4 regions of the Vibrio echinoideorum genome follow, and region 1 is predicted to be linked to each of the others. Evidence: predicted binding sites of a transcription regulator. Region 1 holds the regulator's gene; each other region holds the start of a gene.
The links. Region 1 encodes PurR, which represses purine synthesis genes. Its sites were predicted from a motif close to TNANGNAAACGTTTNCNTNA; they were not measured.

Region 2: the regulator PurR is predicted to act here: its motif matches at 3,768-3,787, upstream of OCV36_RS03525 (NCS2 family permease).
Region 3: the regulator PurR is predicted to act here: its motif matches at 3,724-3,743, upstream of purT (formate-dependent phosphoribosylglycinamide formyltransferase).
Region 4: the regulator PurR is predicted to act here: its motif matches at 2,691-2,710, upstream of pckA (phosphoenolpyruvate carboxykinase (ATP)).

The regions. Positions count from the first base shown of each region.
Region 1 covers NZ_AP025483.1:1,184,123-1,190,054, reverse strand. Annotated here, with positions in the region: gene torD (molecular chaperone TorD) at 121-768, shown strand; gene purR (HTH-type transcriptional repressor PurR) at 1,085-2,089, shown strand; cyclic di-GMP riboswitch class I at 2,260-2,345, shown strand; gene OCV36_RS05485 (TfoX/Sxy family DNA transformation protein) at 2,473-3,063, shown strand; gene OCV36_RS05480 (TVP38/TMEM64 family protein) at 3,194-3,874, shown strand; gene OCV36_RS05475 (putative signal transducing protein) at 3,887-4,204, shown strand; gene OCV36_RS05470 (alpha/beta fold hydrolase) at 4,364-5,161, opposite strand; gene glgA (glycogen synthase GlgA) at 5,434-5,932, opposite strand, start outside.
Region 2 covers NZ_AP025483.1:750,044-755,975, forward strand. Annotated here, with positions in the region: gene OCV36_RS03510 (succinylglutamate desuccinylase/aspartoacylase family protein) at 1-276, opposite strand, end outside; gene OCV36_RS03515 (DUF3332 domain-containing protein) at 547-1,086, shown strand; gene OCV36_RS03520 (aminoacyl-histidine dipeptidase) at 1,258-2,730, opposite strand; gene OCV36_RS03525 (NCS2 family permease) at 3,807-5,096, shown strand; gene OCV36_RS03530 (xanthine phosphoribosyltransferase) at 5,181-5,645, shown strand; gene frsA (esterase FrsA) at 5,735-5,932, shown strand, end outside.
Region 3 covers NZ_AP025483.1:1,975,136-1,981,067, reverse strand. Annotated here, with positions in the region: gene OCV36_RS08950 (c-type cytochrome) at 1-309, shown strand, start outside; gene OCV36_RS08945 (RelA/SpoT domain-containing protein) at 528-1,304, opposite strand; gene OCV36_RS08940 (thiopurine S-methyltransferase) at 1,628-2,281, shown strand; gene purT (formate-dependent phosphoribosylglycinamide formyltransferase) at 2,483-3,658, opposite strand; gene cdd (cytidine deaminase) at 3,826-4,713, opposite strand; gene OCV36_RS08925 (LrgB family protein) at 5,198-5,875, opposite strand; gene OCV36_RS08920 (CidA/LrgA family protein) at 5,878-5,932, opposite strand, start outside.
Region 4 covers NZ_AP025483.1:3,445,352-3,451,283, forward strand. Annotated here, with positions in the region: gene gspC (type II secretion system protein GspC) at 36-917, opposite strand; gene hslR (ribosome-associated heat shock protein Hsp15) at 1,247-1,633, shown strand; gene hslO (Hsp33 family molecular chaperone HslO) at 1,652-2,545, shown strand; gene pckA (phosphoenolpyruvate carboxykinase (ATP)) at 2,883-4,508, shown strand; gene OCV36_RS15670 (AsmA family protein) at 4,680-5,932, shown strand, end outside.

The DNA.
Region 1 (5,932 bases):
TACTAACGAGTAACTTTGCGTTTCGCAAATAACCTTGTTATTCAGCCTTGGTGTGCTTATGCCCTAGTGACTTCAAGATGCTTATAAGTAACACCACAAGACTAAATCAGGATCTATGAAATGAAAGATACGAAAGCGTTCAACGAACAAAGAGCAGAAATATACTGGTGGCTATCAAGCTTATTTGCCAAAGAGCTAACTCAAGAAGAACTCGATCACTACCATTCTGTTGAAATTCGTTCTTTCCTTACTGGTTTAGGCGAAAATGAAACTCTGAAGCCTTCAATTGATAAGCTTGTAGACGCACTAAATCGTTTACAAACACGTGAAGATGCCCAACTGGAACTGTCTGCTGATTTCTGCGATCTTTTCTTAAAGACAGATAAACATGGTGCTCTGCCTTACGCTTCAATGTATATCGGCGAAACGGGTCTATTGAACGACAAGCCAGCTAAAGATATGGAAGACATCATGGCTAAGCACAACCTGGTCGTGAACAAAGATTTAAAAGAGCCCGCAGACCACATAGCTATCGAACTCGATTTCCTTGGCAACTTAATCATCCGTTCTAACGAAACTGAGCTTGAAGAAGAGTTAGAGAAATCGTTCGCCGTTCAACAACAGTTTGTCGAACAACAACTCCTTACTTGGGTGCCAAAGTTCAATGTGAAATGTCATGATGTTGACCAGTTTGGTTTCTACGCTTCCGTCTCGTCTTTGTTACTCGCATTTTGCAATTTAGACATTCAATATTTGGCGGGTGAATAAGCTAAGTGGATATCTAAGTAAATAAATTCAATAGAATGTGACAATTCACCCGGATTTCTGGGTGAATTTTATTGCGAGTCATTTCTAGTCAGTCTAAAATTGTGACCGCAAACGATAAAATATGAAACATTCACGAAATGCTATGCTTATTTAAGTTCAGAGCATTTCGGTGTTAAGACAGGCCGCTCAATAGCGGTTTTTTGTTTTTTAGCACTTTAGTACCCAAAGAGCCCTACAAATTTAAGCTCTTAGTTAAGTAGCTTAACGGCTACTTTATTCCGTACTTTGGGAAAGTAGCTTCTAATAGGATAAAACCATGGCCACTATTAAAGATGTCGCTCGCTTAGCAGGCGTATCAACAACCACCGTTTCTCACGTAATCAACAAAACACGTTTTGTTGCAGAAGCGACTCAAGAAAAAGTAAACAAAGCCGTAGACGAACTAAACTACGCGCCGAGTGCTGTTGCTCGTAGCTTAAAATGTAATACAACGCGCACTATCGGCATGCTAGTGACTCAATCAACCAACCTATTCTTCTCTGAAGTTATCGATGGTGTTGAGAGTTACTGTTACCGTCAAGGTTACACTTTGATCTTGTGTAACACTGGCGGTATCTATGAGAAGCAGCGCGACTACATTCGAATGCTTGCAGAGAAACGTGTAGATGGCATCTTGGTTATGTGTTCAGACCTAACTGAAGAATTAAGAGAGATGTTAGACCGTCACGCTGATATCCCTAAAGTTGTCATGGATTGGGGCCCTGAGACCTCTCAAGCCGATAAGATCATTGATAACTCTGAAGAAGGTGGCTATCTGGCAACCAAGTACCTTATTGAACGCGGTCATTCTAAGATTGCTTGCTTAAGTGGCCACTTAGACAAAGCAGCATGTGTAGAACGTATTGCAGGTTACAAACGTGCGTTGGGTGAAGCCAAAATAGCTACTGATGAGCGTCTAATCATTGAAGGCAACTTTGAGTGTGATACCGCTGTGATTGCTGCTGATCAAATTATTAAAATGGAAGATCGCCCTACAGCCGTATTCTGTTTTAACGACACCATGGCACTTGGCCTAATGAGTCGCTTACAACAACAAGGTATTCGTATCCCTGAAGATATTTCAGTGATTGGTTACGATAACATCGAGTTAGCTGAGTACTTCTCTCCACCATTGACCACGGTTCACCAACCGAAGCGTCGTGTTGGTAAGAATGCATTCGAAATTTTGTTAGAACGCATCAAAGACAAAGACCATGAAAAACGTGTATTCGAAATGCACCCCGAAATTGTTGAGCGAAGCACAGTTAAAACGTTAAATTAATTGATAAATTCAGTTTAGTTTAATCAAGCGCACCTTTAGGTGCGCTTTTTTTATCAACAACATCAATGAACCTGGTATCATACTGGAAAGATCATTAATTGAAGCGATATCACATTTTGAAATAACAAGTGTGAGCCTCATTCAACAAAAACTTTATTCTATTTAATCAGTCACGCACAGGGCAAACCACTCGAAAGAGTGAGACGCAAAGCTTCCGGCCTAAACCACTCGTTGGTATGGTAGCGGGGTTACCGATGGCAAAATGCAGTAGTTATTAATAATTTAGTAATTTACGGCTTATTGACAATTTAGTTGCAACATTTTGCTAATCTCTCGGACCTGCTTATTTGGTGGCGTAGTTCAAATACACCGAGATAAATAACATGGATAAACCGATACTAAAGGACTCGATGAAGTTATTTGAGTCCCTAGGAAAAATAAAATCACGCTCAATGTTTGGTGGCTTCGGTCTTTTTGCTGATGACACGATGTTTGCTCTGGTTGTAAATGACCAGTTGCACATACGAGCGGACAAATGCACAACAAAGCAATTCGAACAACAAGGGTTTCAACCTTACGTTTACAAGAAACGTGGTTTCCCCGTTGTTACTAAATATTTCGCTTTGCCTGAGGGCCTATGGCAGGATCAAGAGAAAATCTTAGAGCTTGCTACTACGTCTTTGGGTTTTGCTAAAGACGAAAAAGCTGAACAGTCTTCTGCTAAGCCAACTCGATTAAAAGACCTTCCTAACCTTCGACTCGCGACTGAGCGTATGTTGAAAAAGGCTGGGATAGATTCCGTAGAACGTTTATATGAATCTGGCTCTGTAAACGCGTTTAACGCCATCAAGGAATCTCATGCGTCCTCTGTTAGTATCGAGCTACTTTGGGCACTAGAAGGGGCTATCAATGGTACACATTGGTCTGTCATACCACAGCAGCGTCGTGAAGAGCTTATCAGTCGCGTCAATTAACATTGTCAATTCAAACGATACATAACTAAGCCGCATTTTTGCGGCTTTTTTTATATCTGCTGAAAGTTAATCTATGCTTTACCTGTCTATCTATACTAATGGTATGCATTGAAAATTTGAGGAAGTATCAATGAGTAAGAAAATGATATTGGGTATTGTATTGGTCGTGACGATCATCTTGTTGGGCGTAAACTTCGGCCAATACCTCACACTTGAGAATGCAAAGGCTCAACAAGCCGTTTTAAATAAGTACATTGATAGCAACTTCATCGCTGCGGCTGCTATTTATTTCTCAGCTTACGTAATGATTACCGCTTTCTCGATTCCAGGCGCAGCTGTTGTGACACTCTTGGGTGCCGCGCTCTTTGGTTTTTGGAATAGTTTGCTTTTGGTGTCATTCGCCAGCGCCATCGGTGCAACTATTGCCTTTTTAAGTAGCCGCTACCTATTGCGCGACTGGATTCAAACCAAGTTTGGCGATAAGTTGGCAACCATAAATAAAGGTGTTGAAAAAGACGGGGCATTTTATTTATTTTCCCTACGTTTGATTCCTGTATTCCCATTTTTTCTCATCAACCTTTTGATGGGTTTAACACCGATGTCGATTAGCCGATATTACATTACGAGCCAAATAGGGATGCTGCCAGGTACTGCTGTTTTCTTGAATGCAGGTACTCAGCTTGCAGAAATTGATTCACTTTCAGGTATCGTTTCCCCTTCCGTTTTACTTTCATTTGCCTTGCTAGGTATATTCCCAATTATTGCCAAGTGGTTGATGAACAAATTCCGTTCAACACCAGTCGTAGAATAAGGCGCTATCACAATGAAAATCTTTAGCGCATCAAATCCGACAGAAGCCCACATCATATGTGGGTTATTAGAAAGCGAGAATATTGCGTGTGAGGTCCGTGGAGAGGGTTTATTTGGCTTGAAAGGAGAAATCCCCTTCACAGAAGACACTGACCCTTACGTCTGGCTGTACGAGCCAGAATTGGCAAACAAAGCACGCACAGTTGTTAATGAATACCAAAAACAACAAGATTCCATTATCTATGAAGAATGGCTCTGTGGAGAATGCCACGAGGTAAACGAAGCCCAATTCGGTTCTTGCTGGCAGTGCGGTGCTGCCTCTCCTGAATAGAAGAGATTAAATAAAAGCTCAAATCAACTGGATCAGACACCTCCTCCAAACAAAAAATGGGAAGCTAAAATTAGCTTCCCATTTTTTTGGTAATCATGTTCTGTGGCAATAAAACTGAGATTTAATCATCAGCTATTAGCAACAAAATTTATCTCTCGGTCATTGAATTTGCTTTTGAATAAAGGCTATCGAACGTTGGTTAAACTCTTCAGGATTTTCCACGTTACATACGTGACCGCAATTGGCAATTTCTACCAGTTCACTCGACTCATGTGCTTCGACCATTTCTTTTACAGGCTTAATGAACATGTAGTCACGCTCTCCCATCAAGTACAGAGTCGGTATTGGTAGCTCTCTATCTTTAAAGTATTTCATCAATGGGTTTACATCTGCCGTTAAGATAAACCAGCGCTTGAACTCTTTCTGGCACAGTTTTTTGGCTTCACGTATAAACAGGTGACGAGACTCTTTTTGGCTTTTTTGCGGCATAACAACATAAGCAAAAAGGCTGTATAACCACATATAAGGGATTATGTGCTTACTCAAGTTACCCAGTTTTATTAACACTTGAGAGCGAGTGTTGAGCTTAGTGACAGCGCCGCCTAATACCATAGATCGTACACGCCCCGCCGCCAACTCTGCAACGTTACGTACAATAATCGTCCCTAAAGACATGCCGACGAAGTGCGCCGAACGAATTTTTAGGTGATCTAAAACTTTAAGAATATCGAGCGTTACCGATTTGAAAGTATAACGATTCGAGATCAGACCTTTAAGTATGTTATCTGACTTTCCATGCCCTCTTAAATCAATGAGAAGCAAATTGAAATGTTGTTTATACGCTTTGATCTGCTTGAACCAGATAGAGGAACTTCCTCCTGCGCCATGCACAAACACAACCCACTCGTCGCTCGTAGGGTGAGTAAATGTTTTATGAAATAATAAACTCTCAGACATACCTATCGCTTTAATTATTGAAATGGAGCTAGGCCTCATCACAAGGCGATGACTAAGGATATCACGCAATTAAGAACTTTAAGTGATAATAGTGTCAAACCTAACATTAGTCATGTGAATACCTACCCTCATTTTCTACCTGACTAAAATGAGTTTGCAAGTTTTGTCTTCGCAAACGTGATGTGAACAGACCAGAAAACAAAAAGGCACCCTAATATAAGAGCGCCTTCGAATGTTAATTATCGTTGTTGTTCATCAACACAATCGAGAAACTAAAATGCCGTGTGGTACATCGTTAGATACTCTTTGGCCGCGTCTTCCCAACTAAAATCTTGCTGCATCGCATAAAGCTGAACACGCTTAATTTCAGATGGATTTTGTGCATAAAGCAACAATGAACGATGCAAGACAGCCAGTAACGCTTGTGGTGTCGGCTCTTCAAAAGCAAAACCAGTCGCTACCTCAGGATCTTGATCATAATCATTCACACTGTCTTTTAAGCCGCCCACAGAACGAACTATCGGTAAAGTACCGTAGGCCATGCTGTAGATTTGGTTTAAGCCGCAAGGTTCGAACTCAGAAGGCATTAAGAAAAAATCAGAACCCGCTTCAACCAAGTGTGCCAACTCGTTGTTGTACGCTTCGACAAAAGAGAACTTGTCTGAATGAAGTGCCGTTAACTCTTTCAGTTGACTCGCCAAAACCGGATCGCCAGTACCGACAATCACAATCTGAAGATCGTTTTTCAAGAACTGTTCGATGATAGGCAGT
Region 2 (5,932 bases), 430 kb from region 1:
GATCGGCACAACAATTAATGTCCCTTTTAGTTTATTGGGTTCAATTGCGTTCGTTAACTGTCGTGCAATCTCAACACCGTTTAACTCATCACCGTGGATAGCAGCGTTTACCATTAGTGTTGGGCCTGCTTGGCGACCGTGGATGATCTCAATCGGGATCGAAAGTGGAGAGTGCGTGTAAAGCTGAGCCGCTTGCAGTTCAATCTCTTTTCGTTGTCCTGGCTGAACAGTATAACCAAGTAATTCGAATGGTTGATTAGGTTTTAGTCTTGCCATTTAGGTTGTTCTCAACATAGTGATAATTCATTAACACGGAATGTAGCAATCGTTGAATTTTAGTACGAATCAATCGCTTTACGGTGACGACAAAACTTTTTTATGGAGGGGCTTTGGAATTGGTTTCTATTTTTTATTTACGATAACTGAGGGGGCTTTATTTGTGATTTTCCTGACAATTTATTGATTTTAATCTGATAATTCTGGATGTGAGGGCTGTTATCATCCATCGCCATTTTTTGGCGGCCAAATTCATATATTGAGATAAAAATGAAAAAAACAATTACTAAGATCGTTGCACTGGCGGTGGTTTCTGTCGCTCTATCTGGTTGTGTTGGTAGCAACGCAGTTACAGGTTACTTAATGAAGTTTAACGTGAAGGCTGTTGATAACCGTTACGCTCGTGGTGGTCTTAACATTCTATTAGCTCCAGCTTACGGTTTAACTGTTGCTGCGGATTACTTGGTATTCAACTCATTAGAGTTCTGGACTGGTAGCAACCCTCTGACTGGTTCTCCGCATATTTTTGACACTAAGACTGATACTTACCTAGACATCAACCACCAACTTGATCCGTCTTTAACGGAAGCTCCAGTGGGTCCTATCACTAGTGCCGATATGATCGAGAAAGGTCAAATGCAGCAGATTGATGAGAACACTATCCAAATGGACATCACTTACCAATCTGGTGAGCGTGCGACGTTAATCGGTGTTCGCGATGGCGAGATGGTGACGTACTTCATCGATGGTGAAGTTGTGGCACAAACTTCAATTGATGAGCTAGAGAGCTACGCGGCTACACGCGCTTAATCGCTTATTTAGTCACAAGTAGTAGCTACAAAGATTAGATACAAAAACAGGTACTCATTGAGTACCTGTTTTATTTTGTGTCGAATAAACGGTGTTTACTGAAAAGTGCTATTTATTGAAGAGCCCATTTATTGGAAAACACCATTTACTGAAAAACACTAGCTAATCGAATTATGCTTTTTCTGGAATGGCTGCTAGTAATGCAACCATTTGGTTCCAGAACAATTCAACAGTATCGATCTTCACTTTCTCATCAGGAGAGTGTGGGAACTTGATCGTTGGGCCGAAAGAAACCATATCCATGTTCGGGTAAGGTTCTTTGAATAGACCACATTCAAGACCAGCATGGATAACCATGATGTTTGGCTTGTGACCGTAGATACCTTCGTACATGTCTCGGAAGATATGCATGATTTCTGAATCAGCGTCTGGTTTCCAACCTGGGTAAGCACCAGAGAACGCGATGTTAGCCCCTGCTAGTTCAGCAACAGAATGAAGCATGCTTTCTACTTGGCTACGGCCAGAGTCGATAAGAGAGCGGATCAAGCAAAGTACTGTGATTGAATCTTCTTCCGTTGTGATAACACCTACGTTTAGAGACGTTTCAACAACACCTTCAATCTCGTCACTCATACGAATCACGCCGTTTGGACATGCGTTAAGTGCCGCGATAAAGCGAGCTTGGTCTGCTGATGCTAGTGTGCCCATTTCAACTGAAGCTTCTTCGTTGAAAGTTACGATGCTGTCTTCTACTTTACCTAGCTCTGTTGAAAGCAGCTCTGTGTAGTAGTTGTATAGCGAAGCCAGTTTTTCTTGGTTTACAGCAGGAACCGCAACCGTTACGAAACCTTCACGAGGGATCGCATTACGAAGGCTACCACCTTTGAATTCTACGATGCGAAGGTCTAGTTCTTTTGCGTGACCGGCTAGGAAGCGAGCAATCAGTTTGTTTGCGTTTGCACGACCAGTGTGAATGTCACAACCAGAGTGACCGCCTTTTAGGCCTTTTAGCGTTAGCTTGCGTGTTACGAAGTCAGCTGGAATTGCGTTACGTGCAATTTCAAATGTCATTGCGCCGTCGATACCGCCAGCACAACCCATGTACACTTCACCTTCTTGCTCTGAGTCAGTATTAAGAAGGATATCGCCTTCTAGCCAACCTGCTTCAAGACCAAACGCACCAGTCATGCCTGCTTCTTCATCTACGGTTAGTAGAACTTCGATAGGGCCGTGTTGGATTTCGTTTGAAGCAAGAACAGCTAGGCAAGATGCCATGCCCATGCCGTTGTCAGCACCAAGCGTTGTGCCTTTTGCTGTAACCCATTCACCATCGATGTATGGCTGGATTGGATCTTTTGTAAAGTCGTGATCAGTGTCTTCGTTCTTTTGTGGAACCATATCGATGTGAGCTTGTAGCACGACACCTTTTTTGTTTTCCATACCCGGCGTTGCAGGTTTTTTGATGAATACGTTGCCCGTTGGATCACGGCGTACATCTAAGCCTTGCTCTGTTGCCCAAGCAATAATGTATTGAGCAAGCTCTTCTTCATGCTTTGAAGGGTGTGGGATTGAACAAATCTTATCGAAAAACTGCCAAATAGGGGCAGGGGACAATTTACTGATCTCAGAATGGAATTCAGACACGGATGACTCCTTTTTTATTTGATAACCATATATTTAGGATTTCTATAGGTGAAAACTTAGAACAAAAATCTAAAATATGGGTCTGTTTTGATGGCAACAGCATACCACTTGAGCGTTTTGACGAGTAGCGGTTCTAAACCTCAAAATCCTCAAATTTTGAAAGCGATCTTGTCTATCTGATCATTAATAAGTGCGCTGATGCTTATTGATGGCGTAGGCAAACGTTTGTTTAGCTCCATCCTGTAATTTAATTACATAAATAAGTTTGTAAAATAACCATAAATGGTAAAAAGTGTGACGAACAGCAAAAAATACTTGTAATCTTTTTTCTTTGAGGTATATTAATAACCAACTTCTGAGATGAAGAGTAAATGCTCAAAGGATGAGTCCGTTTTATCGCCTCCAAGGAACCGAGAAATCAAATTCGTTTTTTATTGATTTATTAAGGTGATAGTTATGAAAGGTTTACCATCTGCAATGTTCTGGATTAACAGCTCTGTTTACACTAGCAACTTTGCATACCCTACAAGCTTTGGTTACTAATACCGGAAGCATGTAACTCGAACAGTTTTGTTCACCCCTATATATTGGAATTCTTTTACAGCCCTTTTGGTTGACAGATTCTACCGCCACTCAGTTTTGAGTGGCGTTTTTTTTGCCTGCTACTTTACCGCCTGCTTTTTTATTAACTACTTTCATTGACCATTTCTCCGCTATTCGTTGCGGTCGTTTTTTGAACGCCAAGCTATCAATTTGCACCTTATTACTGATTCTGTTGGAAAATACATAACTCTTGTGAGTTTGGATTGAGAATTTGTGAGCTACATTCTTAATGAAAATAACCAATGGTCGAAAAAATAACCAAATTATTCCGTCGTCTTTTTTGTTTTTAAGATATTGTTTTTAATGGTAATTTGCATTTCCCTCATTCTCTTTTAATCGTTCTGTTTCATACGGCATTCTGATAAATATTAATTAGAGCCTTAATTCTATCTGGAATTTGTTATTTGATAACTTTATAATCCACAGCCAATCGATTACGCAACCGTTTACTCTTACCCTTATAGGATTCGATAATGTTCGAAAAGCTATTTAAACTCAGTGAAAATGGCACCAATGTGCGCACTGAAATCATCGCAGGTCTAACAACCTTCCTAACAATGGCTTACATCATTTTTGTAAACCCAATGATTCTAGCTGACGCTGGGATGGACCATGGCGCTGTATTTGTAGCAACCTGTTTAGCGGCTGCTATTGGCTGTTTCATCATGGGCTTTGTTGCTAACTATCCAATTGCTCAAGCTCCAGGTATGGGTTTGAACGCTTTCTTTACCTATGCTGTTGTAATGGGTATGGGTTATACGTGGCAAGTTGCTCTGGCAGCAGTTTTCGTATCAGGCGTAATCTTCATCTTCTTAAGTATCTTTAAGATCCGTGAATGGATTATCAACTCGATTCCGATGTCTCTGCGTGTTGGTATTTCTGCGGGTATCGGCCTTTTCCTAGCATTTATTGCACTTAGCAATGCTGGCATCGTAGTTTCTAACCCAGCAACTAAGGTTTCACTGGGCGATATTACAGCGATTGCTCCAATCTTAGGCGCGCTTGGTTTCTTCATTACGATTGCTCTTGTTCACCGTGGTGTGAAAGGTGCAGTAATGATCGCGATTCTCGCTATCACAGCGATTGGTATTGCTATAGGTGACGTTCAATACGGCGGCATCATGTCTACACCGCCAAGCCTAGCACCAACATTTATGCAGCTTGATTTCTCTGCTGTATTTGAAATTGGTATGATTTCAGTGGTATTCGCATTCTTGTTCGTCGATTTATTCGATACAGCAGGTACTTTGGTTGGTGTTGCTACAAAAGCAAACTTAATCAAAGAAGACGGCAAACTGCCACGCTTGAATAAAGCCCTGCTTGCTGACTCAACAGCAACGTCTATTGGTGCTCTTCTGGGTACATCAAACACCACGTCTTACGTTGAAAGTGTTGCTGGCGTTGCTGAAGGTGGTCGTACAGGTCTAACAGCGGTTGTTGTTGGTATCTTGTTCCTACTGGCTCTTTTCTTCTCGCCACTTGCAGGTATGATTCCAGCTTACGCAACATCAGGTGCGTTGTTCTATGTAGCAATTCTGATGATGTCAGGCCTAGTTGGCATTGATTGGCGTGATCTTACGGAAGCAGCACCAGTCGTGGTAACATGTCTGCTAATGCCGTTGACGTACTCTATCGCTGAGGGTATCTCATTAGGCTTCATCGCTTACGCTGCAATTAAGCTGCTAAGTGGTAAAGGTCGCGACGTTTCACCTGCTGTGTGGGTAATGTCGGCTATCTTTATTCTCAAATACATTTTCGCTTAATCGTCTAGATTTCTGCTTAATCGCTGAAGAGGCTATGTTTGGCATAGCCTTTAATAACATGACAAAATTATTAGGTTTTATACTATGAGCAACAAATTCATTATCACTTGGGACAACATGCAGACTTACTGCCGTCAACTAGCAGAAAAGCAAATGCCAGCAGAACAGTGGAAAGGTATCTGGGCTGTAAGCCGTGGTGGTTTGGTTCCTGGTGCAATCTTGGCTCGTGAGCTAGGTATTCGTCACGTAGATACGATTTGTATTTCTAGTTACGACCACGATCACCAGCGTGATATGACTGTAGTTAAAGCACCTGAAGGTGACGGTGAAGGCTTCCTAATCGTTGAAGATCTTGTTGATAGTGGTGACACTGCACGCAAGCTTCGCGAAATGTACCCTAAAGCGAAACTGATCGCTGTTTGTGCAAAACCATCTGGCGCACATTTATTAGACGAGTACATCGTTGATATCGCTCAAGACACATGGATTGAGCAACCTTGGGATACTAGCCTAAGCTTCGTTGAGCCGGTAAATCGCAAGTCAAAATAAGTGTAAACTTAGTTTTTTGAGAAATGACCCTTTATAGGGTCATTTTTTTTTATATGATTAGTAACAACCATTTCTTATTAAGTATCCCAATGTCTGAATCAGAAGAAACGAGCTCGAACCTTTCGGAAACCTTGTTTGTAAAGCACAAGCAGGCCAAAGAGACCTCAATGCTTACTCGCTACATGCCAAGTTCAGAAGAACTGCTGGATAAAAAGCGTGAAGAGCAGAACTCATCTTGGTATCGAAACCTAAGACGTCTTCAGTGGGTATGGCAAGGCGTTAACCCG
Region 3 (5,932 bases), 790 kb from region 1:
GTGGAGGAAACAGAACCCTACCTACCAAACTTGGCCGCTGGTGAAAAATTGGTTCAAAATCTTTGTAGCCAATGTCATGGCGACAAAATTATTCCTTTCGTTCAATCTTACCCAAATATAAAAGGGCAAAAGGCGAGTTATATTCTCAAACAACTGCGTGATTTTAAGAGTGATGGTCGACAAGACTTGTACATGCAGTCGGTCGTAAAATCGTTATCGGATAAAGATCTTCAAGACGCGGCGGAGTTTTACAGTACTTTGAAACCGTTGGATTTATACAATCGGTCTAAAGAATATTCTCAACAATAGGTCTCTAGCAGTAGGCTGCCATAAGTAGATAAGTAGATAAGTAGATAAGTAGATAAGTAGATAAGTAGATAAGTAGATAAGTAGATAAGTAGATTAGTAGATTAGTAAGAGATTTGAGTAACAAGACTAGCGCATTGATTGGCTTGAGTAAGAATGACAAGAAAGGGCTGCAATTAATGCAGCCCTTTGATTTTGTGTTGAGTTATGTTCTAAACAGTTTACGCCGCTTTAATGTGAGTAGTGATGTACGGCTGCCATGCTTGTTGGTATAGCTCTAGAGATTGGCGTCTAAGGCTATTGATTTGCGCCGCCTCGATATCGTTGATTGGGCGTTTTTCTGCAATGGCATGACGCTCAATACCTTGAATGATTTCATACAGTTCGTGTTCAGGACCACTTTTCACATCTGCAATCGCTTTAAGGTGAAGTTGAACCTCAGCAATGATGTTGGTCTTAGGCAAACGAACCAATAGGTTAAGGTCACGGTAGCCAGAATCAGCAGGAGATTTGAATTTGTTTTTCAATTTCACTACGTCTGCTTCGCGACTTAGCGCTTCGTAGACTTCAACCAAGCTCTCTACATCATTTGCGATGATAGTGGCACGAGCTAAGTCGGTAATTCTTGTGACATCGCCATCCAGTTCCAATTCGATTTTCTCTTCTGCACGAGATTGAGACTTAACGCCAGCAAATAGCGCTTCAGAATTCGTTAGTAGGGCAGTACTTTTACAGATAGTTTCTAGTTCAGCTTGGCCTTGGTGCGCTTTGCTGTACAGAATGTCGAAGTCGGTGTAGGGCTGAGTCGGACGTGAGTCGAATGCTTTGATACCGTATAGGCCGCTTAGGCTGTGACGGAATACGTTTGACGATACTTGATTCTGCGCAGGAGTGCGCGATTGATCAGTTGAACTTGTTGAAACAGGTGCTGCTGCGAATGCAGGCGCTCGGCTCAATACTAAAAGCATTAGGGCCGTCGTACGGAGAAATACACTCATTCAAACTCCAAAATACAAGGTTACAAAAACGGGTAGTCAAAAGGGGTAACCAGTAACGCACAAGAGTAAAAACAGCTTAACTAAACTCACTACATATTAAATGGGGTTAGCTAAGGCAGAAACCAACTCTAACGTTTAATATTGCTTTAAAATGTGAACATATAGACAAATAATTCAAGCGTTTGTTCCCCGGTTTTAAGAATTTTGAACTCAGCCAGTGTTTAACTTTTAGCGGGAGCAAGGCGAACTTTAAACCAAGGTAAGGTTGCTCTTACCTTTCTATACTGTACCCTTGCATTATGACTGTTTAACATGAACGAAAGATGAATAATCCTGAATTTTGGCACAATAAATGGGCAGCCAACCAAATTGGCTTCCACCTTGAAGATGTGAACCCACTTCTGATTGAATTTTGGAAAAAGACTGAGCCTAGCTACGAGAAGAGTGTGTTCGTGCCTCTATGTGGTAAGAGTGAAGATCTGATTTGGTTAGCGACGAAGCATGAAGACGTTCAAGGTGTCGAATTAAGCCAGATCGCGGTTCGAGCATTTTTCTCTGAGCATTTATATACACCGACCGTGACTCGGATTAGTGGCCAACATGAGCTTTATCAATTCGATGAGCTGAGTGTTTACACTGGCGATTACTTCTCAGCGCCGATTCGACCTGTCGATATTATCTATGATCGTGCCTCTTTGGTTGCTTTGCCTGCTGAGATGCGCGTGCAATATATAGAACGCCTAAAGCAACGGTTAAAGCCAGGCGGCAAGATTTTACTTGTGACGCTAGATTACGATCAAAGCGAGATGGCGGGGCCTCCGTTTAGCGTACCTAAACTAGAGATTGATCAGTTGTTCGCAGGTTATAAGATCACGCTGTTGAATCAAGATATCGCAAACGATAAACACCCTAAGATTGCGAAGAAAGGCTTGTCTCGATTTAGTGAAGAAGTGTATTTGATTGAATCTGAAGCGTAAGCTCAGTTAGCTCTCAAGCGAAAAGATCCTTTCAATATAAAAGATGATAACAATAAAAAGACGGGCTCAGTAGCCCGTCTTTTTATTGTTCAGATTTGAATACATGATTGTTTAGGTGTGAAACCGTAATTGTTCAATTCTGAGTTAGTCGTTGCCAATTAGTAGTCTAGTAGTCATTAGCTAGAAAATGGTAATTAACAGCTAGTAAATCACTTTTACTTTTGACGCACTTTCAATCGCATCTTCAATTGCTGTTTCTGTACTGCTGCGACGAGTAAGCGCCACACCAAGGCGGCGACGACCATCGATGTCAGGCTTGCCAAACAAGCGAACTTGAGTTTGTGGTGCGTCTAGCGCCTCTGTAAGACCTTCAAAACGAATGTTGGTTGAAGTGCCTTGGCCTAGAATAACCGCAGATGCACATGGGCCATACTGAGTAATTGATTTGATCGGCATCCCGGTAAAAGCACGAACGTGCAGTGCGAATTCCGATGAGTCTTGAGACATCAGAGTCACTAAGCCAGTATCGTGTGGGCGAGGGGATACTTCGTTGAAGATAACGTGATCGCCTTTAACAAACAGTTCAACACCAAAGATACCGTGACCACCTAGTGCATTAACCACTTGTTCTGCGGTGTATTGCGCCGTTTTAAGTGCGTTGTCTGACATCACTTGAGGCTGCCATGATTCACGGTAATCACCGTCTTCTTGGCGGTGACCGATAGGTGCACAGAAGTGAACGCCATCAACAGCGCGAACGGTTAGAAGCGTGATTTCGTAATCAAAATCGATAAAGCCTTCAACGATTACACGACCAGCGCCAGTACGACCGCCTTCCTGTGCGTAATCCCAAGACTTCTGAATATCGTCTTGTGTTTTTATTACGCTTTGGCCTTTGCCTGATGAACTCATTACTGGCTTAACAACGCAAGGCATGCCCACGAATTCAACAGCGGCAGCGAAGTCTTCAAATGTGTCAGCAAAGCGGTATGGAGACGTGCTCAGTTTTAACTCTTCTGCGGCTAGACGACGGATACCTTCGCGGTTCATCGTTAACTTAGTCGCGTTAGCCGTAGGCACTACATTTAGGCCTTGTGCTTCCATCTCTACCAACTTGCTGGTGGCAATAGCTTCGATTTCTGGAACCACATAATCTGGTTTTTCTAGTTCAATGACAGCTTGTAGTGCATCGCCATCCAACATGTCTAATACATGGCTACGATGTGCGACTTGCATAGCGGGTGCATCAGCGTAACGGTCACATGCAATAACTTCTAAACCTAAACGTTGGCACTCAATAGCAACTTCTTTACCGAGTTCACCTGAACCTAATAGAAGTACACGAGTAGCATTTTCACGAGTAGCGGTACCAAACATAGAAATTCCTTCCGATCTTTTGAACGATTGATTGAAAACGGGGTGATCATACTTATTTGAATGATAAAAGCAAACGTTTGCGCGGTTTGTGGCGTGAATTAGAAGCACAAAAAAAGCAGCTCTATAAATTAGAGCTGCTTATTTAAAATATTGTTAACTACATGTACTTAAATTGCTAAGTAAGTCACTGGAATATCGGGGTTAATCGCTTCTAACGTAGACTGAGTATCGGCTAGGTGACTGATGCTACCATCGGCAATTTCAACTAAGGCAGCGTTTTCGATCTGTTCGAAATCGAAGCCAGCCAGTTTAAGTTGAACAAGCGCGACTTGTAGTGGCGGTAGGCTCGGGTTGAATGCCGCGTTTTCTGCGTATGCACCCGTAAAGATTTCACCCGTTGTCAGTTGTAGCGAAACGCCACTTAGATTTTTAGTATATGGCGCATGGCTACGGTTTAATGCTGTTAGTGCGCTTACCACAACAGGGCTGGTTTCTTCTGACGTGTACTGGTGATCCAGCTTAGTCATTAGGCCAGTAGTGATACCCAAATCAGCAGGGCCGAAAGAGTCTGGTAAGTATTCTTGCAGTGACATTTCATCACGCTGTGGTAATTGAACTTTAAGTTCTTTTGCCGTCGTCAGTTCGTTCATGAATTGGCGACAGTGACCACAAGGGCTGAAGTTGATCGTGATATCAGAAAGGCCTTCTTCACCTTTCATCCAAGCGTGGCTGATGGCTGATTGTTCAGCATGAACTGTTTGACCAAGTTGTGCACCTGCAATTTCCAAGTTTGCACCGAAGTACAGGCGACCAGATAGACCACGCACGATGGCACCAACATAGAATTCAGAAAGCGGTGCATAAGAGTATGCTGCTGCGATTGGCAGTAAAGCTAGGCGAGCTTCTTTATCAGAAAGGCCGCTTGCATCCAGTAAGCTTTGAAACTGCTCTTTAGAAATAGTGGCGTCAAAGTTGTCTGCTAATACGATGTCACTCAAAAGCGCTTTCATTGATGTTGGAGCACTTTCCAGCGCCAGGGTAATACGACTGTTCATGTTGAATCCTTAATTGACCTTAGGCTTTAATTCTATGCAATACTCAGGATTTTTCTGTGACAATGATCACTATTGCATTGTTGTTGTTACATTGGTTTGCATAATTAGAGTGAGGTCACAGATGAAATCGATTGCAAGGACAAAAACTGCCCTTGATATCGCATTTGCTGTCTGAAATTGGGTGCGTTTAGCTGGAAATTGATGAACAAATGAGAACAAAAAGCCCAAACAGACACTGAAATGCTCAGAGTTTCGCTTGGGCTCATTGGATGTTTTTAAAGCTTAAGTCCCAGTCTATTAGCTTAAACTGAAGCCATTAGCTGAAGTTGTAAACCATTAGGTTAAGCTGCAGCCATTAACTGAAATTGTAGGCCATTAACGTAAGCTGTTAGTTATTAGTTATTAGTTATTAGTTATTAGTTATTAGTTATTAGTTATTAGTTATTAGCTATTAGCTATTAGCTATTAGTTGCTAGTTACTAGCTTAAGCGTAGATCCAAACCACGATAGAAAATATGGTCGGTGCAATAATCGAGGTAATTACGCCACAAAGTACTAAAGCTAGGGAACTGAATGCCGCATCTTGTGGGTTCTTTTCAGCGCAAGTTGCCGTTCCCAAAGCATGCGATACTGTGCCCATGGTTAAACCTCGTGCGATAGGGCTCTTAATACCGATCAAATTGTAGATAGGGTAAGCAAAAATTGCTCCGAACAAACCGACAATAAGTACCAGAATCGCGGCAATTGCCGCTTCGCCACCTAAATGGCTTGAGACTTCCATCGCGATCGGTGTGGTGACCGACTTACCCAACAAACTCGCGATCAAACTTAAATCCGCTTTAAAAGCCACGGCGATCAGTGCGGTTGTGGTCATAGACATCACACTGCCTAGCGTGCAAGCAAACGTGATGATGCGCCAGTTGGATCTGATTTGAGGTAACTGCTCATATAAAGGGAAGGCAAGTGCCACTACCGCAGGTTGAAGCATGTAGGTAATCCAAGTGTTGTCTGCGTAATAGGTTTCAAAAGGTACTTTGAAAAACAACAGAATTGGAATGATGATGCCAATACTGATGAGCAGAGGATTACAAAACGGCGAATTAACTTTTTGGCTTACCCAACGAGCAAACAAGAACACTACAATAGTCAGTAGAATCCACATGATTATTGACCTCTCGAAAGCAAGCGGTCTAAAAACCATGATAAAGAAACTAGCACG
Region 4 (5,932 bases), 1.3 Mb from region 1:
CTCCTACACTTTCGTCCTTCGTTGGACGCAAAGTTTTAAAATTCAATAAACACTTCATGTTGTTGTCCATCTCTCTCGACGACGAGATTTAGCTCTGTCAGCTCTGAAATGGAACGGAATATGTTGCCCATTGCGGCTGGGTCTGTCAGGTCTTGCCCATTTAATTGAGTAGCAATATCTCCGTTTTGGAGCCCAACAGAGTTAAAAAGTTCTGAATCTTTGCCAGGGCTCACACGATAACCAATAACTTTATCGTCACGCTTCACCTGAGACAGTCGAACATATTGGAAGATTTGTTGCGGATCTTTCATTATCTTCGCTTTAATTTCATCAAGCTTCTCTTCTGCAGAAGCTGGGTTGTTGCCACGTACCGAAGAGGAGGCGCGAGGAGGCGCAGGCGCTGAGACAGCTAAACGCTTGTACTCAATCCCCTCAAGCATCAGTGTTTCATCTCGCCCTGAGTTATCAATGATCACGCGATCCACAAGCACCGCTTTTAGCTTGGCACGCGTGCCTTCTATTTCTTCGTTGATCCCGTAAGTCGCTTGTGTGCCGCGATTAGCAATCACAGCCAAGCTCAGTTTTGGGTTAGAACTCGCTACCGCGCCCACCAAAACCAGATTCAATCGCGTCTTAGGCGCATCTTGGATAACTTGTTGTTCAACAACAGGAGCCGTGGTTGGGTTATAGGCGCCAAACATATTGCTCTGCTGCAAAGAAGAGGTATCGAGGGTAGACTGAGGAGAGGAAGACGATGAAGCTGTTGCTTTCCAAGGCACGACGGTTTGCTCGGCAGGTTCAACAAACCATGCGAGCTGTCCTAAAATCCATGCGGAAGCTGCAATCAACACGCAACAAGTAACTAGGCTTAGTTTTTGCTGAAGTACAAATCCATTCTCTAATAAGCGGCTCAACATAGGATAATGTCCTATGCGACTTTTGAGCTCTAAAAAGTTCACTTCCCTTGTCCCTTTTCATGACGACAAACGCTGCAAATCATTAAACTTTCAGCTTTTTTATTCATTCGTGCGATACCAAGCTTATTTAAGCATAAGATCCCGAACTATATCATAGCAAATCTATAAATCGGCATTACATGGCTATTTTGTAATATGACTTGAAAAAAATGCCAACCGCCTCCACTTTAAGCTTCTACTTAATGTGATAAGCATCATCAAAAACATGTTGCGCGCTGTTCATTACAGTTAAACCGCATTCATTTCTCACTTAAAAGGCACTGCCCTATATGAAAAATGCTAATGAAGCTGTCAGACTCGATAAATGGTTGTGGGCCGCTCGTTTTTACAAAACTCGGTCTATTGCTCGCAACATGGTCGATGGTGGCAAAGTCCACTATAATGGTCAGCGCAGCAAACCAAGTAAAGTTGTCGAACTTGGAGCCGTCATTACGCTGCGCCAAGGTAATGAAGAAAAAACGGTGACTATCGAGAAAATCTCGGCCCATCGTGGCGGAGCTCCGATCGCTCAAACACTCTATGAAGAAACCACTGAAAGCTTGGCAAAAAGAGAAGAGTTTGCACAACAGCGCAAGCTTAATGCTCATAGCCCAGCACCAGAACGTCGCCCAGATAAAAAGCAACGTCGTGACATCATCAAGTTCAAGACTCAATAAGCTAGAAGGAATAGCCAAATGGCAGACCCAATGTCTACAAGTAATGTTTTAAATCGCTACCTATTTGAAGACCTATCAGTACGTGGTGAATTGGTACAAATGGACGAAGCGTACCAACAGATTATTTCTAGCAAGGAATACCCAGCACCAGTACAGAAACTGCTGGGTGAGCTATTGGTTTCTACGACGCTTTTAACGGCGACCCTAAAATTTGAAGGCTCTATCACCATGCAACTGCAAGGTGATGGCCCTGTATCTCTAGCCGTTATCAATGGCGACCACGACCAAAAAATCCGTGGCGTTGCTCGCTTTGAAGGTGATATCGCTGATGACGCAGGCCTGCACGATCTTGTTGGTAAAGGCCACTTGGTTATCACCATTGATCCTAAGAAAGGTGAGCGTTACCAAGGTATCGTTGGTCTTGAGGGCGAAACTCTCGCTGACGTTCTTGAAGGTTACTTTGCTAACTCAGAACAGCTTAAGACTCGTCTATGGCTGCGCACGGGTGAACATGAAGGTAAAGCTCACGCAGCGGGTATGCTTTTACAGGTTATGCCTGATGGTACCGGGACACCTGATGACTTCGAACATCTAGAACAGTTAACCGATACGGTTAAGAACGAAGAGTTGTTCTCTCTAGAAGCGAATGAGTTGCTGTACCGTTTGTACAACCAAGAGAAAGTGCAGCTGTTTACACCACAGCCTGTTGAGTTCTTCTGTGGCTGTTCTCGTCAACGCAGTGGCGCCGCTATCATTACGGTTGCTCAAGAAGAGATTTACGACATCATCAGCACCGAAGGTAGCGTTGCTCTACACTGTGATTACTGTGGCACAAACTACTCGTTCGACAAGAACGATGTGGATGCACTGTACGCAGAAGCAGCAGATAAAGGCGACAATACGGTTCATTAATTTACAGCGTACCAAAAACACGTAATTTACCCCAAAAAGGTCAGCACTCAGCTGGCCTTTTTTGTGATCAAAACAGCGCAAACTCCGTAACATCTCGTAATAAAATCACCGCTTAATTTTAATCAATTAATAATGTTCTCGCCTCTAGCGCAAAGGTTTGCGTACAGGATAGACTAGTTAGGCCAATATGTGACGAGACGCTTAAAACCCCAAGGTTGATATGGATATTTTTTGAGCTATATCCCTGTTTCCCCCGAGTCTCGTTGCTAGCATGGTGAGCAGATAACAATAAAAAATTAATACAAAATCCCTACAAAATATCCTACAAGGAGCACCTATGACCGTTATGGAACATACTAAGGCTGCACAAATTGATCTAACTAAGCACGGACTGACTGGCGTTACCGAAGTTCTTCGTAATCCTAGCTACGAACAGTTATTCGTTGAAGAAACACTGCCAGGTCTAGAAGGCTACGAGAAAGGCGTAGTAACGGAACTAGGCGCTGTTGCGGTTGACACTGGTATCTTTACTGGCCGCTCACCAAAAGATAAGTACATTGTTAAAGATGACACAACACGCGATACCATGTGGTGGTCAGATCAAGGCAAAAATGACAACAAACCGATTACAACTGAAGTATGGAATGAGCTAAAAGAGCTTGTAACAACTCAGCTATCTGGCAAGCGCCTGTTTGTCATTGACGGTTACTGTGGTGCTAACCCAGATACGCGCTTAAGTGTACGTATTATCACGGAAGTAGCGTGGCAAGCGCACTTCGTTAAGAACATGTTCATTCGTCCAACCGACGAAGAGCTAGCAACGTTCGAACCTGACTTCGTCGTTATGAACGGTGCTAAAACAAGCAACCCTAACTGGGAAAAACAAGGTCTAAACTCTGAGAATTTCGTTGCTTTCAACCTAACTGAACGCGTTCAAATCATTGGCGGTACTTGGTACGGCGGTGAGATGAAAAAAGGTATGTTCGCAATGATGAACTACCTATTGCCTCTGCAAGGTATCGCTTCAATGCACTGCAGTGCAAACGTGGGCGAGAAAGACGATGTAGCCATTTTCTTCGGCTTATCCGGCACAGGTAAAACAACGCTATCAACCGATCCTAAACGTGAGTTAATTGGTGATGATGAGCACGGCTGGGATGACGATGGTATCTTCAACTTTGAAGGTGGTTGCTACGCGAAAACGATCCGCCTGTCGAAAGAAGCAGAACCAGAAATTCACAATGCAATCCGTCGCGATGCACTGCTAGAAAACGTAACGGTTCGTGGTGATGGCTCTATCGATTTTGATGACGGTTCAAAAACAGAAAACACTCGTGTTTCTTACCCAATTCACCACATCGACAACATTGTTAAGCCAGTTTCAAAAGCCGGTCACGCTCAAAAAGTTATCTTCCTGACCGCAGATGCATTTGGTGTTCTACCACCAGTATCTAAACTGACACCAGAGCAAACTAAGTACCACTTCCTATCTGGCTTTACCGCTAAGTTAGCAGGTACAGAGCGTGGTATCACTGAGCCAACTCCAACGTTCTCTGCTGCGTTCGGTGCTGCATTCTTAACCCTTCACCCAACTCAGTACGCTGAAGTGCTTGTGAAGCGTATGGAAGCGGCTGGTGCAGAAGCTTACCTTGTGAACACGGGTTGGAATGGCACAGGCAAACGTATCTCGATTCAAGATACTCGCGGCATCATTGACGCTATCCTAGATGGCTCAATCGACCAAGCGGAGACTAAGGTTATTCCTATGTTTAACCTAGAAGTACCGCTAGCGTTGCACGATGTAGATCCTGCGATTCTAGACCCACGTGATACGTACACTGACCCACTACAATGGGAAAGCAAAGCGAAAGATCTAGCAGAACGCTTCATCAACAACTTTGATAAGTACACAGATAACGCTGAAGGTAAGTCACTGGTTGCTGCAGGCCCACAACTAGACTAGTTTCACCATCTGCTCGGGGTTGAGCGAAATGCGAAGACCCTGTTTCAAAATGATATTTTTGTAGCAAGCCCCTCTTTTGAGGGGCTTTTTTGTTGATGCTTACCCATTTTTGTTCCACTCTGTTTTAACACTAGTGAAATTTAAGGCTTTCAAGGAATGAAAAAGGTACTCATGGTGCTTGGCATTGTGCTTTCCATCATCGTTGCACTTATCGCAACGCTGCTATTAAGCTTACAAACTCAATACCGAGCTGATGTTGCTAACTTCTTTATCAAGCATACGATTGAACAACCTGTGCTCATTGAAGATATTGAGTATCAGGTGCCTTACCACATCACTTTAATGGGCGTTACCCAAAGTCAGCCAGAACAACAAACTCCTCTTTATATCGATAAGATCGATATTTGGTTCAGCCCTCACTCTGTCACTCAAGCCAAACTCGTTTTGGATTCTGTGCTGCTCAGCGGCCTTCAATTGGAAACGAATGATCTCGGCACACTCGCATCACTACTTATACAACCAAACATTCAGCTCCACCAGCTAGCCATTAATAACCTAGATTTTTCGACACAGGACTTTAATGTGCGTGGTATCGATCTCCAGATTTCAGAACCCACTTGGGGTGACAGCAATTCACTGCTGCCTTATGGAAAAACTCAACTCACCGCCACGCAACTTTACTGGCAAGGTGAAGCATTCGATAACCTTCTGATTGATCTAGACCTAAAACCCAGTGATAGCACTCTGTATGGCGCTTCATTCGACTGGCGTGGAGCGAAAATTTCCGGGCAAGCAGAGCAATACCAGAGTGATTGGTCGCTGGTGAATGTCACGGTCGATGGCTTACGATTAAACGAAAGACAAACCAAGACCCTATTGAGCAAAGAATGGGATGTCGCAGGTATTCAGGTCAACCACATCAACAGCCTAGACATTCTACGCAGCGATGTGCAATGGCAAGATGGCCACTTAGCTGCTTTTGATGCGTCACTCGAAAATATCCAACTGCCTTTTAGATGGTGGGAGCAACAACAAGCGACGCTCTCCCTACAAGCTGAGGGCGTCATTTTGGACGATGATAGCTTCATCGACCCAAGCGTTAAGTTAAGCCTCCAACCAAACCAGATTCTGATTGAAGATTTTTATACTCAATTCCTGCAAGGCAGTATTCAGCTGAACGGAGAGATTACCCCGAGCTCCATTGAATTAGCACAACTCGATGTTCGCGGCATAAAATGGATAACAGAGAACCAAGATAATAATTTACCCGCGATGCGTCTCACTCCTTGGCTTAAACAGCTACAACAGGTCTCTATCAAACAACTTAACGTAGAACGCAGCCAACTCATTCAACTCGCAGAGAAGCCTTACTGGCAGGTCTCAGGACTGCATGTCGAGGGGCATCAAGTTCATCTGCTTCAAGA